2 regions of the Paenibacillus sp. PDC88 genome follow, and region 2 is predicted to be linked to the other one. Evidence: riboswitches for the same ligand, from Rfam matches in the RefSeq annotation. Region 2 holds a riboswitch; the other holds the start of a gene.
What was found. A riboswitch is a leader RNA that binds a small molecule or an ion and turns the genes downstream of it on or off. The one in region 2 is predicted to bind cyclic di-GMP.
Positions count from the first base shown of each region.

Region 1 (9,724 bases), 550 kb from region 2:
GTGCCAGTGGCACCGCCGTATTTTTGTCAACTGATTAAAGTGTAATTGTAAGCTTGCCAGTAAATGCGTCAGGAGTCACGACAACACCATGCTCTCCGTTTGCAGCCGATCCGCCTTGTACAGCAGATACTTCCTGGATACCGCGAAGAACGAGTGTCCAGGCCTTGCCTGTTCCTTCTGTCGTTACTTCAATACGGTCTCCAGAACGAACGGCCTTCACATTCAGCTCTTGTTCAGAACGCGTGCTTACCACATTCGCTTCCGCCTTGTTTCCTTCACCAAGCTCAAACAAATGCAAGGACACATTCTCAGCATAGTCGTACTCAATTACATCATTTACGGCGCCTACTGCAATCAGGCTGTTCGGCTTGATCATCATCGGCAATGTGCGGAAGCTGTGATTCTCGCGTACGAAACGTCCACCTTGAATCTTCTCTCCTGTAAGGAAGTTGGTCCAGGTTCCTTCAGGCAGATAGTAAGTGACATCGCCCTCTTTATTAAAGATCGGCGCAACCAGAACCGAGTCACCAAACATATATTGAGTGTCCAGGCTGTAGGTTGTAGGATCCTCTGGGAACTCAAGCATCATGGCACGCATCATCGGAATGCCTCGTGCAGACGATTCTTGTGCAGAATTGTACAGATAAGGCATCAGGCTGATCTTAAGCTTCGTGAAGTCGCGTACGACATCCACGGACTCTTCGTCAAAGAGCCAAGGCACACGATAGGATGTGCTGCCGTGCAGACGGCTATGGGAGGACAGAAGTCCAAATTGGACCCAGCGCTTGTACACATCTGGTGTCGCCGTGTTCTCGAAGCCGCTGATGTCATGGCTCCAGAAGCCGAAGCCGGACAATCCAAGTGACAAGCCGCCACGAAGTGATTCGGCCATGGATTCATAAGTTGATGAGCAATCACCGCCCCAGTGTACAGGGAACTGTTGACCGCCTGCTGTCGCAGAACGAGCGAATAATGCAGCTTCATTCTTGCCGAGCTTCTCTTCCAGCAGCTCGAATACAGCTTTGTTATACAGCTGAGTATAGTAGTTGTGCATCTTGACCGGATCAGAACCATCAAAGTAAACGACATCTGTCGGAATTCTCTCACCGAAGTCTGTCTTGAAGGAGTCTACACCTTGATCAAGCAGCACTTCCAGCTTGCTCTTATACCATTTAACGGCATCGGGATTCGTGAAGTCAACAAGAGCCATGCCAGCCTGCCACATATCCCATTGCCACACGCTTCCGTCCGCTGTTTTGACCAAATATCCGTTCTCCATACCTTCATCAAACAAATAGGATTTTTCCGCGATATATGGATTAATCCAAGCACAGATTTTAAGTCCTTTGTCCTTGAGACGCTTAATCATGCCTTCTGGATCCGGGAACATCTCTTCATCCCATACGAAATCAGACCATTGATATTCCTTCATCCAGAAGCAGTCAAAGTGGAATACGGAGAGAGGAAGATCACGCTCAGCCATACCATCCACAAAGTGATTTACCGTTCCTTCATCATAATCTGTCGTGAAGGAAGTCGTCAGCCACAGACCGAAAGTCCATGCAGGAGGAAGTGCAGGTTTACCTGTCAATTTCGTATAATTGTCAAGCACATCCTTCGGATTGTCACCACCGATGATGAAATATTCCAAAGTCTCCCCTTCAACACTGAATTGCACCTTGGACACGTTCTCGGACGCTATTTCATAGGATACACGTTCAGGATGGTTTACGAATACACCATAGCCTTTGTTGGATAGATAGAATGGAATGTTCTTGTAGGACTGCTCACTGCTTGTACCACCATCTTCATTCCATGTCTCAACGATCTGACCATTCTTAACGAATGGAGTAAAGCGCTCACCAAGACCGTAAATATATTCACCTACGCCCAGATCCAGCTGTTCACGGAAGTAAGCTTCCTTGTTCGGCCCAGTAATATACCCTGCTTGTCTATGACCACTTCCTGTGATTCGCTTGCCGCCGTAGAGGAAGCTGATGTCCCAGCCGTTTGTTTTATCAATCTGAACTTCCAGATTACCGCTCTTCAATACAGCGCCTTGCTCGTTTTTCGAGATTTCAACATTAGTATCCTGATTTAACAGCTCGAACTCAGGACCTTTTTTCACTCTGCCCTTATGGTGGTTCAGTGTTACACGGATTACGTTAGGCATTGGGGAACTGTAAGTTGCTTTCAGCAAGGTACCGTTCAGAGTGTCACCCTTGGTGCGAATATATTTAGTAGCCGCATGAACGGTTAGAGAATTATCTTTTTGAACAATATCACGAATATCAGTTGGGTTTTGAATATGATACCCTTCACGAGTCATCCAGAATCCATCAGTAAATTTCATGTTTTCTTTCCCCCTTCGGTTATACTATAATAATATTGATATTTTATTTGATTTTCTTACGTTATTTTGATGAATAGTATCAATATTTTGATATAATTTCATCTAACTTGTCACTTTATATTAACATAACGCGCCTATTATGGAAGCGATTTCAATTAGTAAAGTTTTTTTCTCCTATTATATAGAAGAAGAATGCACAAGGAGCTTGGTGAAATGAATAAAGAATTATTGAGAGAGAATCGCGTACATGGCAACCCTATGTTCCCTGTTAGTGTCTATCCGTCAGTAGACCAGCTCAATGGAGACAGCATTCTTGATTGTCATTGGCATGATGAAATGGAGCTGATTCTTATTGAAAGCGGTTCTGCTATCTTCCATATCGATATGAATATTTACGAAGCACAAGCAGGAGATGCGATCTTCGTAGGCAGCGGCGAAATTCATGCGGGATATTTGCAGGGGGAGGAGCGCTGTGTCTTCTCAGCCATCGTATTTGACCCAGCCTGGCTGTCGAGCGCCTCGTTTGATTCCCTGCAGGAGAAAATGATGGACCCTATATTGAAGCGGAAATTGCTCCCTCCCCGCCATATTTCACGTCATACGGATTGGGGCAAATCGGTCCTTACACATATCGATCAGATTCTGCTTGAGCATGAGCTAATGAAGCCGACGATAGAAATTTCGACCAAGGCACACTTGTATCTGATTCTTGCAGAAATGTTCGCTTATATGCAGCAGGCAGCAGATTTAGGAAGCAACATTGCCGCAGGCAGTCCAGATAAGATTGAACGTCTGAAGACGGCACTCGGCTATATCCACGATCATTATAGTGAGCCCATTAAACTGAAGGACTTGTCTGCACACATTAATATGAGTGAGGGACACTTCTGCCGCTTCTTTAAACAAATGGTCCAGAAGAGCCCGATCGATTACATTAATCATTACCGGATCCAAAGAGCATGCAAGCTGCTGGAAAATACAAACTATAAAGTAGTAGATATTGCGATGGAAGTTGGTTATGACAATCTAAGCTACTTTATTACTCTGTTCAAAAAACAAAAGAAGATGACGCCTTCCCAATATCGCAAGCAATTCTTTGAACAAATTTTTTTGGAGCCGGTCTCCGTATCCTAGAAATAACAGTACAAGGGTGACTTGGTGAGAACACTTTGCTCTTACCAGATCACCCTTGTTTATGATTAACGACTCGCTAGTTTAGACCAGTTTCCATAATCGTGCACCGAAATTCCGATGTAAGAATCATGCTCGCTTGCCATCTGCTCAAACTCTTGCATTTCTTGACGCATGTACTCGCAGCCTTCTTCATAGAACGTAATAAAATTCCCCTCACTGCTTCGATTCGTCTCAACAGCGATAGATACTTTCTTACCGAGCTCGGACGCTTCCTTCAGTTCGCTGGCTGCTGCATTGTATATGGCACTTGCTGTATCCCGATATGCCATAACTGCAACTGCATCGAACTGGCGAATCATCCAGCTGCTAATCTTCATGTCCCCGCCAGGCACGGTATAATTATCAAGCCAAAAAGGAATATCGGCTGTGATCTTCATTTCCATTCGCTTCGCTTCATTCGTTAGATAGGTTACATTCGACTGCCACTGAGCAACAACACTGTCACGATCTGATTTCCATTCTGCTAGCACATGGGGCTCAATATCCACATGTATTCCCGAGAACCGCTCGTTCTCTTCAGCTCCATTCTGATATGCTTCTATCCACTCTACAAAGCTCATTAATCCTTCACGCCCTGATAACAGGCCCCAGGAAGCTCTTCCGTCCAAGATTTGAACCTCAATACCTTCCGCAGTAGCCTTGCTGATAAAATCTTTATAATACGGTACAGCCACATCTCTGTTTATTTGCAAATAGATAGCGTTGATTCCCTGTGCTTCTGCAAAATCCAGTATCTTGTCGGGCTCACTTTTAATCTGGGTTGTATCCCATAGCCATGTTCCTGTTTGTTTACTGGAGTAGGCTGTAGCTTCTACATCTACTGCTCCCCCTGTCATTGATCCTGCCATAATGACTGCAGCCAGCAGTACCGCTGCCACTCTCCCTGTCTTCTTCCACATCTCTTATGTACACTCCTTCGATTTTAGGAACGATGTCTTATGTCCTGCTCGTTCTCTATTAATAAATCGGCAACCGGCTGTCATCATAAGTCATTAGACTTACCTTAGACCCATGGCTTTGCGTCTTTGCTTTTCAGCAAATTTGCCTCCAATTCGCATACAATAACGTCCATTTGTCTCATTACCCAATTACCTTAGCCTTACATTTCGACAAATTTAGAAGGACGAAAGTATTACTTTATTATTTTCGGAGAAATACGAAAGCATTTTATAGGACTTTATACTCATTTAATGATTTCGAACTATTTTTCCTTCACTCAAACGAAAAAATAGGTAAGCAGACAGATGCCTGCTTACCTATTTCAGATCATAACTATATTTAAGACTTATCCATTATTGTTCAAACAATGGAACGAGCTCAATTCCATTTGCAGAGATACGAACAAGTCCCTTGTCGGATAGCCGCAGCTCAGGTATAACCACCAGGGCCAATAAGGACAAAGTCATGAACGCATTGTTCAAGCAGCATCCAGAGGCCTTTAGTGCCTGGCTGATGGCTTCAGATTGTGAAGCTACGATCTCAAAAGGCTCCGGGGACATTAAACCTGCAATCGGCAGCGGAAATTCTGTCATCCCCTCATTTGTTACCACCGCGACCCCGCCTTGCATATTCACTACCTGGTTAGCCGCTTCGGCCATCAGATGGTCATCTGTTCCGATCACCATCAGATTATGGCTGTCATGAGCGACCGTCATGGCAATCGCGGCAGGCCGGTTAAAGCCAACTCCACTAACAAGAGCTACTGCCTTGTTGCCTGTTCTATGATGTCGTTCAATAACAGCAATTTTGCATACATCCTGATCTTGACTAAGAATTACTTGGCCTGATTCTGCTCGGACGGTCTTGAACACTTCCTTCGTCTCAACATGATTTTCTGTCACCTGTATAATGCGGGCTTTAAGCTCACCCTCATGAACAGGTGTTTTAATTACGAAATGATCCGCTTGGATATCAGCCTCCAACTGAACCGTCCCCAGTGCATCTTGAGGATACTGATACTTATCCCAAGAAGCCGCCATTTTCCCTTCCCTCGCAACCACTTGGCCTGCGGCAATGGTCGTGTGCACATTCACATCAGCGAGTCTTCCATCCAGTAGAATGATATCGGCGATCGAGCCCGGTGTAATTGAACCCACATCTCTCTGAACGCCGAACCGCTCAGCCGTATTGATCGTCGCCATTTGAAAAGCCGTTACGGGCTTAACTCCCTGGGAGATAGCCAGACGCACAACGTAATTCATATGCCCTTCATTCAGCAGGGATTCTGAGCTCCGATCATCCGTCACGAGCATCATCCGTCTTGTATCAAGCCCGAGCTCGGTTGACGCCTTAATCGTTTCTGCTACATCATGCCAGGCAGAACCTTGCCGCATTTTGGCGTACATGCCCAGACGTATTCTTTCCTGTACATCCTCTTTGGTTACACATTCATGATCTCCGGTCACACCTGCCGCTGCATATACAGGAAGTCTCCAATCATCTGCCGCCCAGGTAAAATGACCATCCACCGCTTTACCCGCGCGCAGTGTGGCTTCTATTTCTCCGATCATCTTCTCCTCGCCATATACAACACCCGGAAAGTTCATCACTTCCCCTAAGCCAATCATGTCATTACCCCAGCTCAATGCTTCGGCAACCTCTTCAGCACCAATATAGGCTCCCGTCGTTTCGAGCTCAGGGCTTGTAGATGGCACACAGGAAGGTGCCTGCATGTATGCTGCGAGAGGCGTCGTTCTTGCCTCTTCGAGCATATATTTAAGTCCGTTCAGACCAAGCACGTTGGAAATTTCATGCGCATCGAAGAATCCGCCCGTTGTTCCTAACGGAAGCACGGCTCTTGCAAATTCGGCTACAGTTAATTGTGTGCTCTCAATATGACAATGACCATCCAGCAGTCCTGGTGCAATATACTGCCCGCTGGCGTCAATAACTTCTGTGTCCGGTCCAATGGTATGGGAAGCATCCTTGCCTACGTATGCAATGCGAGAGCCCTGTACAGCAACAGACATGCCCTTCAATATTTCGCCTGACACAACGTTGACCAAACACCCATTTTGAATCACAAGAGAAGCCTTTAAATCCCCTCGAGCCGTAGCCACCAGTTCTTTCACGCAATCAGCCAAAGCCGGTCTTGCAAATTGTTTTATCCTCATTTGAACTTCCCCCATTCACCGTAAAAAAAGTAGATTGTTTATGATTATAGTAGTCTACAGGTTACATGTAAACATAATTGACTTAAGAGTTTATAATTCTTCAGGAAATGATTTGAAAAAACCTAATTTCCTTACATCACCTTCCCTATAATCTCTCATTATATGTAATCATATTCAATTTGATCCTTGTTCCAAAAAAACAGCAGCACCATCCTCGTATGAGAATGTGCTGCTGGACAAGTACACTAATCATGCTGTATTGCTGACTTGTTGTGCGGTTACTTTGAGTGCTCCAATTCATGCTGATACAGCTGAGGATTAACCTTTGATATAAACGGACTAACTGCACCTATAGAGTAAATGTACAGTAAGTGCATCGCACGCGTGCACGCCGTATAGAATAGCTTGCGTTCACTTTCTCTTGAATACGCTTTGGCCGAACCGTCATAAATGATGACTGCATCAAATTCAACGCCCTTTGCCAGGTATGCCGGAATGACCTGTACTCCTTTTTCGAAACCAAGCGTCGTTTTCTTAATCAGTTTTGGCACTGTGCTGAGCTTGCCGTGAAGACGCTCATGTACCTTAAGGCTCTGACCTGCAGACTTACAAATAACGGCGATGGACTCGTATCCTTGCGACTGAAGCTCCTCAAGCTTCAATACCATAGCTTCCTCCATCTCATCTCGCTTCCCGAATTTATATACGTAAGGCTTCTCTCCCTCACGATTGAATGGAACGATGGCCTCTCCGTCAGGAAGCAAGGATTTAGTAAATTCTACGATTTCCTTCGTTGAACGATAGCTGCGCGTGAGCCTTATCACTTCCGCCTTGTCCGTGCTGTAGATATCTCTCAGCTCACTTGTCCCACTAAGTACGGATGAATGAGCATAGATCGCCTGATTAAAATCTCCTAACGCGGTCATCTTCGCACGGGGGAACATTTGTCTGAAGAAGGCAAGCTGGAATGGTGAATAATCCTGAGCTTCATCCACAATAACATGGCGTATATTCGTAAACACACGAAATCCTAATAATGAATCCTTTAGAAATAAGAACGGAGTCGTATCCTCATATGCAAGCTCCTGGGCATTTATTTTATCAATAGTAAATTTACATATATCATCCCAAGCAGATGGAAGCCGTGAACGATCAACTCCACAAGCCACCTCTGCTTCCTTGAATATAGCTTGGTACAGTCCCTTCATATCGACAAATCGCGTTGCTTTCACCCATTTGCGAAGGGGCTTAAGTCGATCGGAGACCACCATTTTGGCCAATATGTCTCTCTCCACGTCAAAATCATTAAATGTATCCTGCTTGCCTCGCTGCTTCCGCCGTAATCTCTGATAGGCCCGGTGATAATCCTCTGTGCCAAGCAGCTGGATTTGTTCATCTACCCATGCGGCAGTAAGTTCCCCTTTGCCAAAGGCAGCAAGCTCCTTCAGCATCCATTCTTTGAGAAGCTCAAGCCGGCTCGCGATTCGAATCCCCTTGTCAAATTCATAAAATTTCTGCGTAATCTGCTGTGTTGATATGACCTCTCTACCAAGAAAACAAAGCGGCTTGAACATCATTCCCGACTGTGCCAGCCGGTCTTTGTAACTCAGAATCAAATCGAGAAATTCAGGCGAAGACTTGAACTGAATGCCTTGAATTCGAGCTTCATAACCAGGATCGTCAGGTTGGGATAAGACATACTCCAGCTGCACGAAGGGATCCTCAAGCTGATATTCTTTGCCGATTCTTCGTTCCAAATATTCCTGAAATGTCGTCTGCAGCATATTCTCTTCGCCAAGCTCAGGCAATACGGTGGATACATAGCTGTTAAACATCGGATTCGGAGAGAACAGAATCATTTGATCCGCCTTCAGAAATTCCCGATCTTTATAGAGCAGATAGGCAACACGCTGCAGCGCTGCCGATGTTTTTCCGCTGCCCGCTGCACCTTGAACGATTAACAAACGGCTTGTATCATTTCGAATAATCTGGTTCTGCTCTCTCTGAATGGTGGCCACAATACTTTTCATCGAAGCATCAGAGCTTTGACTGAGCACAGCCTGCAATAACTCATCGCCTATGGTAACCCCAGTATCAAACATGAACTTGATATCCCCATCACGAATGGTAAACTGCCGTTTTAACGTGATCTCTCCTTCGATAATCCCCGATGGTGTTCGATAGGAAGATGGCCCCGGTGCCCCGTCGTAATACAGATTCGATATCGGAGCACGCCAGTCATAGACAAGAAATTCGTTCTCCTGCTCTGATAAAAAGGAGGCAATCCCTAAATATATCGGTTCTGCTGTACCGGATCCCTTCTCCACAAAATCTATTCGTCCAAAGTAGGGGCTTCCTTCCAGCTTATTCAGTTTTTTAAGTGCATTAAATGCGTTCTTGTGGCTTCGTTCCCGCTCAGACAATACTTCGGATTGCTGTCTTAAGTTCGTAGAAGTCTCCCCGACATCATCTGCTTCACTAAAGTTAATCGTGACTTCATCCCAAAATTCTTTTCGCATCTCAACCACTTCTCCGCGAACTGAACCTACTTCACTCTCAAGCTTGGTAATTGATTGCCGAATTTGTTCCGTAACTTCATCTACTCTAGTCTGTTCGAGTAGCCATTCCTTGTCCGTACTCAAGTGATCCGCTCCTTCTTGATCATTTTGGAATTAAAAATATGAAACAATATATTAGTCCATCCTCAGCTCTTCCACCGTTTTCGTCCATCGTGTAATGACGGAATCTGGATCGATCAACTGCACACGTATACCTGCTTCAATATGAGCATATTTGGCCTGATCTATCTTTAACGCATGAATATGCGCGCTGAACCTGTCTCTTTCATGTGTGGCAGATATGAATGGAGCAAGAGGCTTAACAGCCATTTTGAGATAATAGACTTTCCCTCCATACACAATAACGAGTTCAGCTTTGCCGCTGCGAATCATATTGTTAGAAGTCGTCGTACCACACCATAATGCCAGCCTTAGTGTATATTCATCCGTTGCTACAATCTCACCGACACTGATCATTGCTGTATGCGGCCAGCCATCCTCCGATA
Region 1 is NZ_FNNT01000001.1:623,243-632,966, forward strand. Features, by position in the region: gene yicI (alpha-xylosidase) at 35-2,353, opposite strand; gene BLW49_RS02805 (helix-turn-helix transcriptional regulator) at 2,567-3,487, shown strand; gene BLW49_RS02810 (hypothetical protein) at 3,553-4,446, opposite strand; cyclic di-GMP riboswitch class I at 4,512-4,603, opposite strand; gene ade (adenine deaminase) at 4,840-6,660, opposite strand; gene helD (RNA polymerase recycling motor HelD) at 6,939-9,302, opposite strand; gene BLW49_RS02825 (hypothetical protein) at 9,354-9,724, opposite strand, start outside.
Region 1: linked by a shared signal. The riboswitch ahead of BLW49_RS02810 (hypothetical protein) and the one ahead of BLW49_RS05640 (methyl-accepting chemotaxis protein) in region 2 are both predicted to bind cyclic di-GMP.

Region 2 (9,724 bases):
AATTGATATAACTGAAGGAGGCTTATTTGAGAATGCTGATGAACAGCATGAATATTTTTCACATTATAGCCAGCGATTTGAGTATTGAGATCATACCCGTGCAGACAAATAGCTGAACACATATGTATTCACGAAAGGAAACATTTATGGAACAAGTCATTATTTCTTCATACAACGCGGAATGGATGCAGGACTACGAGCATGAACAGAAGAAAATACGATATAGCTTCGAAGGTCTTCCTGTCTTCCTTGAACATATCGGCAGCACCGCTGTTCCTGGTATGGACTCCAAACCCACCATTGATATGATGGCCGGGGTTGAGGAGCTTAGTCTTGTGAATGAGGCGGTTATTGAACGTTTGGCAGGGATCGGATATGAATATGTACATAAGCCTGAATTTCCAGAGCGGCTCTTTTTTCGAAAAGGAAAATGGAGAGCTGGAACCCATCACTTGCATGTGTACAGTTTCAAGGGTCCGCATTGGATCAACCAGTTGCTGTTTCGCGATTATCTGAAATCCCATGAAGAGGTCAAGCAGGAATATAATCGGCTCAAAAAGAAGCTGCAAGCAGCGCATACCTATGACCGTGTGGCCTATACCGAAGGGAAATCGGATTTTATTATCCAGACGATCCAGCAGGCGAGGGAAGATAAGCAATTGATTGCAAGACTGCATAGCAAGGGCTTGATATTGTAATCTAGTCTATTACAAGGGAGAGGCGTAAATGGAGCAGCTTAAATGGCTCGCGTGGGCACAGCAGATTCAGGCCATTAGTCAAACCGGACTGGCTTATTCGAAGGACGTATATGACTTGGAGCGTTTTGAGCAGCTTAGAGCACTCAGCATCGAAATCATGAGAGAGTATGTGGATGTGGAAGTCGATCAGATCCGAGACCTATTCGCGAGTGAGACTGGATATGCAACACCGAAGATGGACGTCCGCGGGGTTGTTTTTCAAGACAATAAGATTCTAATGGTGAAAGAAAAGATCGATGGAGCATGGGCGCTTCCTGGCGGCTGGGCGGATATCGGGCTGTCTCCCAAAGAGGTCGTTGTAAAGGAAGTGCGGGAAGAATCCGGATATGAAGTAAAGGCTGTCCGCCTGCTTGGCGTATATGATAAGAAGTTCCACGATCATCCGCCGTCCCCCTTTTATGTATACAAGATGTTTATACGATGTGAGCTCATAGGCGGCAAACCTCAAGAAGGTGTGGAAACGTCAGATGTTGGATTTTTTGATGAGGATCATTTGCCGGAGCTCTCAATCGACAGAAACACCGAGAAGCAGATTAAGGCATTGTTCAATTACTTGAGAGATCCTTCAAGGGACGTATTTTGTGACTAGAGGTAGCAATGAAGAAATTAATTATTATTAGCGGAACGATGGGTGTCGGTAAAACAACGGTAAGCAAAGAGGTCCATAAATCACTGGACAGATCCGTCTGGCTCGATGGAGACTGGTGCTGGATGATGAATCCTTGGGTGTTCAGTGAGGAGAACATTCAGATGGTCATAGATAACATGACCTATATGCTTCGTAATTATCTTACCAATTCCACATTTGACTACGTTATCCTAAGCTGGGTTCTTCATAAGGAAGAGATCAGGGATGAACTGCTGGACAGACTCAGCGGGTTGGAGTTTCAGGTAGAAACGATCACGCTGACTTGCTCGGAGACTGCCTTGAGGAAGAGAATGGAGCAGGATCAGCGAACCGAGGAAGAGATTAAGCGAAGCATAGATAGACTCCAAGGTTATAAGAATATGCAAACTAACCGAATAGATACAAGTAATGTAACAATGAATCAGGTAGTAGAGCAGGTACGGCATATCATTAGATCAAGTTGAGATAAGCAAGACATTGTTTGGCCTGCAGAAGGCAAGATGGTTATAGAAATTTACTACCAAGACGAATGGACCGTGATGGAGTATAGTAAATTACAGGATTTGAAAATGGATGGGGGATACGATTTGAAGATTGCTTTACTGATCGTGGATATGCAGGAGCTATTACTGAAGGACCAGGTTAAACCGCAAGATAAGCACAATGCCTGTGAGTATATCAATTACGTAGCGGATCGACTTCGCGTGAATGATCAGGTTGTCGTTCATATCAAGGATATAGAAGGTGCAGACCATCCAGACGATGCAACCTATGATTTTATACCGGAGATACATATAGAAGCTGGAGATATCACCATGAACAAGGTCAATTCTAACGCATTTTGGCAAACGGAGCTGGAATCGATGCTAAAAGACAAAGGTGTAGAGCTTGTCATCGTTTCTGGTTTTGCGGCAGAGCACTGTGTCTTGTTCACATATAATGGTGCCATCGAAAGAGGCTTCAACACGGCGGTTCTTCAAGGCGGTATTCTAAGCTCAAGAGAAGATGCAGTTCAAACGACATACCGTGACAGGCAGATCATATCTTATTCTGTCGTTGAGTTATTTGCAGCAAGCCTTACCCACCCGAAGAAATAATACACGGTGGGCTTTTTTTATGCCACTGAAATATGGATTGGGGGAACATGATGAGCTGTATCATTCGTAAAATCAGAACACCAGACGACTTTGCTTCCATCGCGGAGATTCTGGGTTATGTCTTCGCCGAACCGACAACTGCAGAGAATCTGGCTGATGAGGATGCCAAAATTCCTGATACCGGATCACTATGGATCAATGAGGACGGACAGCTTGCTGGATTCGACCGCTGTCGCTTGGTCGCTGTGAATGACAAGGGAGAGGTTGTGGGCTATGGGATATCCTGGAGAGCGCCTTGGACCGAGGCAGGAGAGCTGAATCATCTTCTAGCCGTTCATCCGGATTACCGCAAGCAAGGCATTGGCCGAGCACTGTACACAGAGCTTGAGAATTGGGCTGTCCTGAATGGAGCAAGCAAGCTGAATTATGAAGTGAACGATAATGATGCTTCCTCTATCGCATTTGCCGAGCATCGTCGATTTGATCAAGAAAGACATCAGTTCGAATCTGTCCTAGAGCTATCGAAGGATAGTCTGAAATCGCTGCCTTCACCTCCGACGTCAATAACTATAAAACCTTTATCCGAGATGGAAGAGCTCGAGGCCGAACGGAAGCTGTATGAGCTGTATAAAGTAACGAGCCGGGATATTCCGGGAATTAGCGGAAATTATTTTGATTTTAAAGAATGGAAGAAATGGACTTTGGAGCTGCCCGGTTCAAGGCCCGAGTATGTGCTGATCGCCCTGGATGGAGATCGGTACGTTGGAGTAGCGCAACTGCTGCATCAGACTTCCACGGAGAGCATGTACCATGAATATACAGGGGTAGATAAAGCGTACCGAGGCAGAGGGATCGGATTGGCATTGAAGGTAAGTGCTGTACAGCTTGCGGAGCAGTTGAAGATCAAGTACTTGCGTACGAATAATGACTCTCTGAATCTTCCCATGCTTCACATCAATCGAGACCTGCTGGGATATAAGCCGGTACCAGGAAGATATAAGATGGTAAAGGTACTTCCTAATGAGAATAATGCTCTAGTGAACAAAGCAGCTAAATCCGAAACAAATGTGAAAGTAGAAGTATTACAGGCACTGATGACAGATAAAACAGTAATAAAGAATCTGGTGCAGTTCTATATATATGATTTTACTGAATTTACGAACGAGCGAATAAATGAACAAGGTACTTATCCCATATTATCGGATCTTCATAAATACTGGGAAAATCATGACGGCTATAATGCTTATCTGATCAAGGCCAACGGGGAGATCGCCGGCTTTGTACTTGTTAAGCAATTGGAGGATGAGCGAAGCCATAAGCTGGCTCACTTTTTCATCCTTCGCAAATTTAGAAGAGCCGGAGTCGGCAAGCAGGCAGCCAGAGCTGTATTTGGTTCCATTACAGGGAAATGGGAATTAAATCAGCTGGAAAATAACTATCCAGCAATTGCATTCTGGAATCGGGTAATTTCCGAAGCCGCTGGCCTGGATCTTATGGTCAGATACGAACAAGGCAAGAGAATTCAGAGGTTTACAATTCGCTGATGCAGAAAGTGAGGAGCCGACAAATGCTTGAAGTGCTTCCTGCAAGATTAACGGATGGTCCAGAAATATTAGAGCTGTGGATAGGTGCGGCCCGCTGGATACAGGCCAAAGGGATCAACCAGTGGAATCCTGATGAATTTAACCTCGCGAAGACCGAACAATTGATTATGGATCGTAATCGGGAGCTTTATGTAGCAAAAACGGAGGGTAACATCATAGGTACGCTGTACATTTGCTGGTCTGACCCCGTTGTCTGGGGCGAGCTGAATGATGCGGCGTCGTCAGGATATATTCATAGGTTTGCCGTCAAGAGATCACATTCTGGACAAGGCATAGGCAGAGAGCTGCTGTTGTGGGCAGAGGATTACATAAGAAGCAAAGGAAAGAAGCAGATTAGGCTGGACTGCATGGCAGACAACGAAAGGCTGAATCAGTACTATGTAAACTCTGGATATTTCCATAAGAAGCTGCTTCACTGGGATAACGGCTGGAAGATCAACTTGTATGAGAAGGAATAATCCCTTTCCAAAGATCGTTTTAAATTCTTTATTTTAGGGGTTATAAAATGGGTTCGAGTCTCCATCCATTTATGGATGGGGACTTTTTTTGATGAAATGTGAAATAATCCCTGCAATTAGGAACTGGTTATGAGGGGGGGCATATTTAAATTGAGAATAGAGATTTTATGCAAAAAATAGTCTTATAGTATTAAAAAACTAACAAAAAAAGCCGATTAGTAAAAGTGAACACCAGTTTACTTTTAGTGAATATAGATTTTATAGTTCTTAAGCACTACTTGTAAATTGAATACGTGGCAAAGCTGTTGAAAAGCAGTGACGCAAAGCTAGAGGGACTACTTCCGTGAAGGAAATGTCAGCCAGTTGCTTGAATGAGCCATGGCATTATTTTGTCCATAGGTTCATTTTTTTGTTTATTAAAGCGATCCATGAGAAAGGAGGAAGTAGGCACCAACGACCAAGGCTGGAAGGTTTACCATGCAATTTAAGATGAAATAGAAACTACATATGGATGAGTAGGGAGAGAACTGTCAGACATGAGTAAGTTAAAAAAATGGAGCTTCAAAAACCTGAGCATTGTTGCTAGAAATATGATACTCACAAGCTTCTATATTATTATCACAGGTGCCGTCGTTATTGGCTGCAGTCAGTTTATTCAAGGTAATGTATTGACCAAACAGCTTCAATCCGATTCTGGAAAATTAATGGAGGCGCTGGGAAGCCAGGTATCTGTGGAAGATGCGGAAGCAGCGAAGAATAATCCGGATCCGAAATCTCCGATTCAACAGCAAATTACGGCTGTATTTGATGAGTTATCCAAGACACATCCGAATGTAGCACAAGGCTATATCTTTGGACCGGAGCTGGAAGAAGGTACGCAAACCTCGATTATTGCACTGCCAACGGCAGTTCTTGAGATGTTTGCTGCAGAAGATATGGCACTTGGAGACATGTACGCACAGCCTCAAATTCATGCAGACGGCGTGAAGGAGATGCTCGAAACCAAGGAAATTGCCTACACCGCTGCTTATAAAGATGATTACGGTACATGGATCACGGTACTGTATCCCTTTGTGAATGGAGCAGGCGAAGTATTTGCATATATGGGAATTGATGTGGACGCAAGTCTGATCGAAACGGGCAAGCAGGAGCTGCTGACTTATACCCTTCTTGCACTGCTTATTACTCTAGTTGTCGTTCTGGCATTGCAATATATCACCATTAGACAGACCTTCAAGCCGATCAAAGAGCTGATGGGAGCACTAGACAAATTGAGTAAGGGTGACTTTACCGTACAGCTGAGAACGAGTGATGATGAGCTTGGACAAGTCAACGAGAAATTCAACACCACAGCAAGTAACATTGGCCGTTTGGTTACTACGATCAAGAGGGTATCCGAGCAATCCGCGGAGCAATCTAAATTCTTGTTCAGTGCGGTTGAAGTTAACAATGAAAATACGGTAGATATTACGAAAAATATTGAAGAAATGTCCAATAGTGTCGCGCAGCAAAGCGTGTCGATATCAGAGAGCGTCGTTTCGCTCGAAGAGATCTCATCGGGTGTAACCACGATTGCTGGGAATACTTCCGAGCTGTCCGAGATTTCTTTGCAGATGAAGGAGCAGTCTGAGGTAGGACATCAGAATGTAGATCAGGTCATTGAGCAGATGAACTCCATCAATCGTTCGGTTAAGAACTCGGTAGATATTATTGAGAAGCTGCAGATGCGTTCCGGCGAAATTGGCCAGATCGTTCAAGTGATTACAGAGCTTGCTTCACAGACGAACCTGTTGTCTCTGAATGCTAGTATTGAAGCGGCAAGAGCTGGTGAAGAGGGACGAGGATTTGCAGTCGTAGCGGATGAAGTGAAGAAGCTGTCCGAAGCCTCTAAGAAATCAGCAGATCAGATCGCAGAATTGATCGGATACATCCAGGATGAGACGGCTCTCGCTGTAGAGGCCATTGGTGATGGAGAGCAAAATGTAGCCAAAGGTATTGAGATCGTCAAAGAAACCGGCTCGATCTTCAAAGGCATTCTAATTTCAACCGATTCCGTCACAAGCCAAATTCAAGAAGTATCTGCCGCTACACAGCAGATGGTTGCAGAAACGGAGCAAATTACGGCTTCAATCAAATCACTTGCGGATATGGCTGAGAAGAATTCAGTAGTCTCCGGTCAAATTGAGCGTAGTGCTCAAGAGCAGCAGGCTGCTTTTGCCAAGATTTTTGATTCAGCGGAACAAATGAACGAGGTTGCAGGCGAATTAGAGACATTAGTAGACAAACTTAGAGTGCAATAAATAAAGGGAGCTGATATCTGTTGAATACCACCATGTTGTTAGAACAAAGCAAGCAGTATTGGTCTGACGAGCTGCAGCTGCCTTTGCCCGGATTTCATTTGTATACAGATGGGTCATTGAACTATGCCAAGCAGGCAGCAGCTCGGACAGAGCAGGTACTGAACCTTGAGCCCGTAATGCTGAAGCGTTACAGTGAACTATATGATATGAAGGCATGGATGCTTGCCGGATACGCGGTATTCCTGCACCGAATGACTCAGGACAATGATATGCTGATTGGTGTGCAAAACAGAAGAAAGCAGCTTCTTCCCATGCGTATCTCCATAAGTGGAGCAGATTCGTTCAGACGTGTGTATGAGCAGGTCCTGGATAAGCTTGTACAACTGGATTCAACAGAGCTGAGCCATGCGGATGTGGAGCATATAGCTGGATATACGGTTCATTATCAAACGATATACGGCGTGGATCTTCATCATGAAGACAGCAGACTGAATTGGTACGTGCAGGAGGGGCAGGATACCTGGCTCCTTCATGTTTCATATGATTCGCAGCTGTTCAAGGAAGATACCATTCGCCGATACATTCAGCACTTTGAGCGGTTAATGAGCGGTGTGCTTGAAGATGGAGATATGGATACGACGATTTCTAGTCTTCCCATTCTGACAGAAGAAGACTGGAGAGTCTACGATGTGCTGAACGACACGAAGATGAGTCTCCCGGAGCAGGCCACCATCGTGTCCATGTTCACTTCAGTAGCTGCGCAGTTTCCAGATCGAACCGCCTTGTCCGCGAATGAGGATGAGCTTACTTATCAAGAGCTGGACCTGCTGTCAAACAAAATTGCAAACATGCTCGTGGAGAAGGGGATACGCAAGGGTGAATTTGTGTCTCTCTTTATGGAGCGAAGCTTAGAGACGATTGTAAGCCTGCTGGGTGTAATGAAAGCTGGAGGAGCTTATATCCCGCTTGATCCGACCCATCCGGAGGAGAGAAATGCATATATCATCGAAGATACGAAATCAAAGGTGATCCTGACCGAGAGCAGCTATATTCCGAAGCTGGATTCACTGCTTGCCGGATTCGAGCATAGACCGGAAATCGTCTGTTTGGATCAGCTTGACGGTTCCTATTCCGAGACGGCGCCAGCGATCCGCATTGACGAGGATGATCTGGCCTACGTCATTTATACATCGGGATCGACCGGCAAGCCGAAGGGAGCCTTGATTGCCCATAAAGGGGTTGTCAATTTGGCGATGGCGACCAAGCAGGATCTTGGCTTGACGGAAGAGGATGTGATTCTGCAATACTCTACCTTCAGTTTCGATGCTTCCGTGTATGATATCTTCGGTTCGATCGGGAGCGGTGCCAGACTGCATCTGCTGTCCGATGAAGAACGTTTCTCGATCGATGCTTTTACAGAAGCTGTGGAGCAGCTAGAAGCGACCCGAATTGCCATTTTGCCAACCGTATTCTTTAACAGACTTGCCGCCTATCTGCCGGAGGATGCAGCAGTTAAATATGAGAAGATTAAGAGCATCACTGTCGGGGGAGAAGCCCTGACGGGAGAGACGGTAAGGATGTTTCAGAAAAAGCTGCAGATTCCCGTGACGAATCTCTATGGTCCTACCGAAATTACCGTTGTTGCAACCGGACATAAGGTAGATTATCCAGTGCCGGAGGATGTCTCCACGATTGTGATCGGGACTCCGCTTGCCAACTACGAGCTGTATATTGTGGACGGGAACAATGACCTGTGTCCCATCGGAGTTACAGGAGAGCTGCTAATCAGCTCTGTAGGTGTAGCCAAAGGTTACTTGAACCAGCCGGAGAAGACGAAGGAAGCATTTATCTCAGATCCGATCCGTCCGGGTTCAGGGAAGAAATTTTATCGCTCTGGTGATTTGGTGCGGCTATTGCCGAATGGACAGGTTGAATACAGAGGAAGACGGGATTCGCAGATTAAGATCAGAGGATTCCGAATTGAAATTGGTGAGATTGAAAATAGTTTTGCCAAGCACGAGAATATCAAGGACACTGCAGTCATTCCAATTACTGAGGATGGCAACAAATTGTTAGCGGCATTTTATACAACGAACGATGGGGCAGCAATACCTAAGAAGGATCTTGTGCAATATCTAAGTAAGAAGGTTCCGGGATATATGGTTCCTACGTATATGCAGCATGTAGTGGAAATGCCGTTATCTCCTACTGGCAAAATTGACCGTAAACAACTCGCAGCCTATGAACTTAAGGCAGATGAGAATGATTCGGTATATACAGCACCGGAGAATGATACCCAGCAAGCTGTTGCAGTGTCCTGGAAGCAGGTACTGGACTTAGAGAGAATCAGTATTCATGATGATTTCTTTGAGATTGGCGGGTACTCGCTCAAGATTCTTGAGATTCTGGTTCAGCTGAAGCCAAGTTATCCACTACTCAAAATCAATGACTTCTTCCAGTATCCAACGATTGCAAAATTAGCTGAGCGGATTGAGGAGCTTAATCAGGCGGTAGAGAAGGATGACAGGGATATAGATATCCTAAATCGTCCAGTTGAGGATTTAGCAGAACATCCGGCAGTCATTGGTACTGCAGATCACTTCAGCATAAAGAGGTCTGCACAGAAAAACATTCTACTAACTGGAGCAACCGGATACTTAGGCTCTCATTTGCTGGCAGAGCTGCTTCAGCGTTCAGATGCTATCGTGTACTGTCTCGTCCGCTCTTCTTCGGGAATGGATCCATATGCACGCTTGGTTCACATCATGCAGGGCTACTTCGGCAGTGAATCTGCAGAATGGATTGAGAACCGGGTTGTTGTATTGGAAGGAGATCTGGAGAAGGAGAACCTGGGGCTTAGTGAGGCAGACCAAATGCTG
Region 2 is NZ_FNNT01000001.1:1,174,409-1,184,132, reverse strand. Features, by position in the region: gene BLW49_RS05675 (DUF4085 family protein) at 1-88, shown strand, start outside; gene BLW49_RS05670 (GrpB family protein) at 147-698, shown strand; gene BLW49_RS05665 (NUDIX hydrolase) at 727-1,347, shown strand; gene BLW49_RS05660 (AAA family ATPase) at 1,356-1,850, shown strand; gene BLW49_RS05655 (cysteine hydrolase family protein) at 1,887-2,483, shown strand; gene BLW49_RS05650 (GNAT family N-acetyltransferase) at 2,531-4,027, shown strand; gene BLW49_RS05645 (GNAT family N-acetyltransferase) at 4,051-4,545, shown strand; cyclic di-GMP riboswitch class I at 4,831-4,916, shown strand; gene BLW49_RS05640 (methyl-accepting chemotaxis protein) at 5,082-6,845, shown strand; gene BLW49_RS05635 (non-ribosomal peptide synthetase family protein) at 6,866-9,724, shown strand, end outside.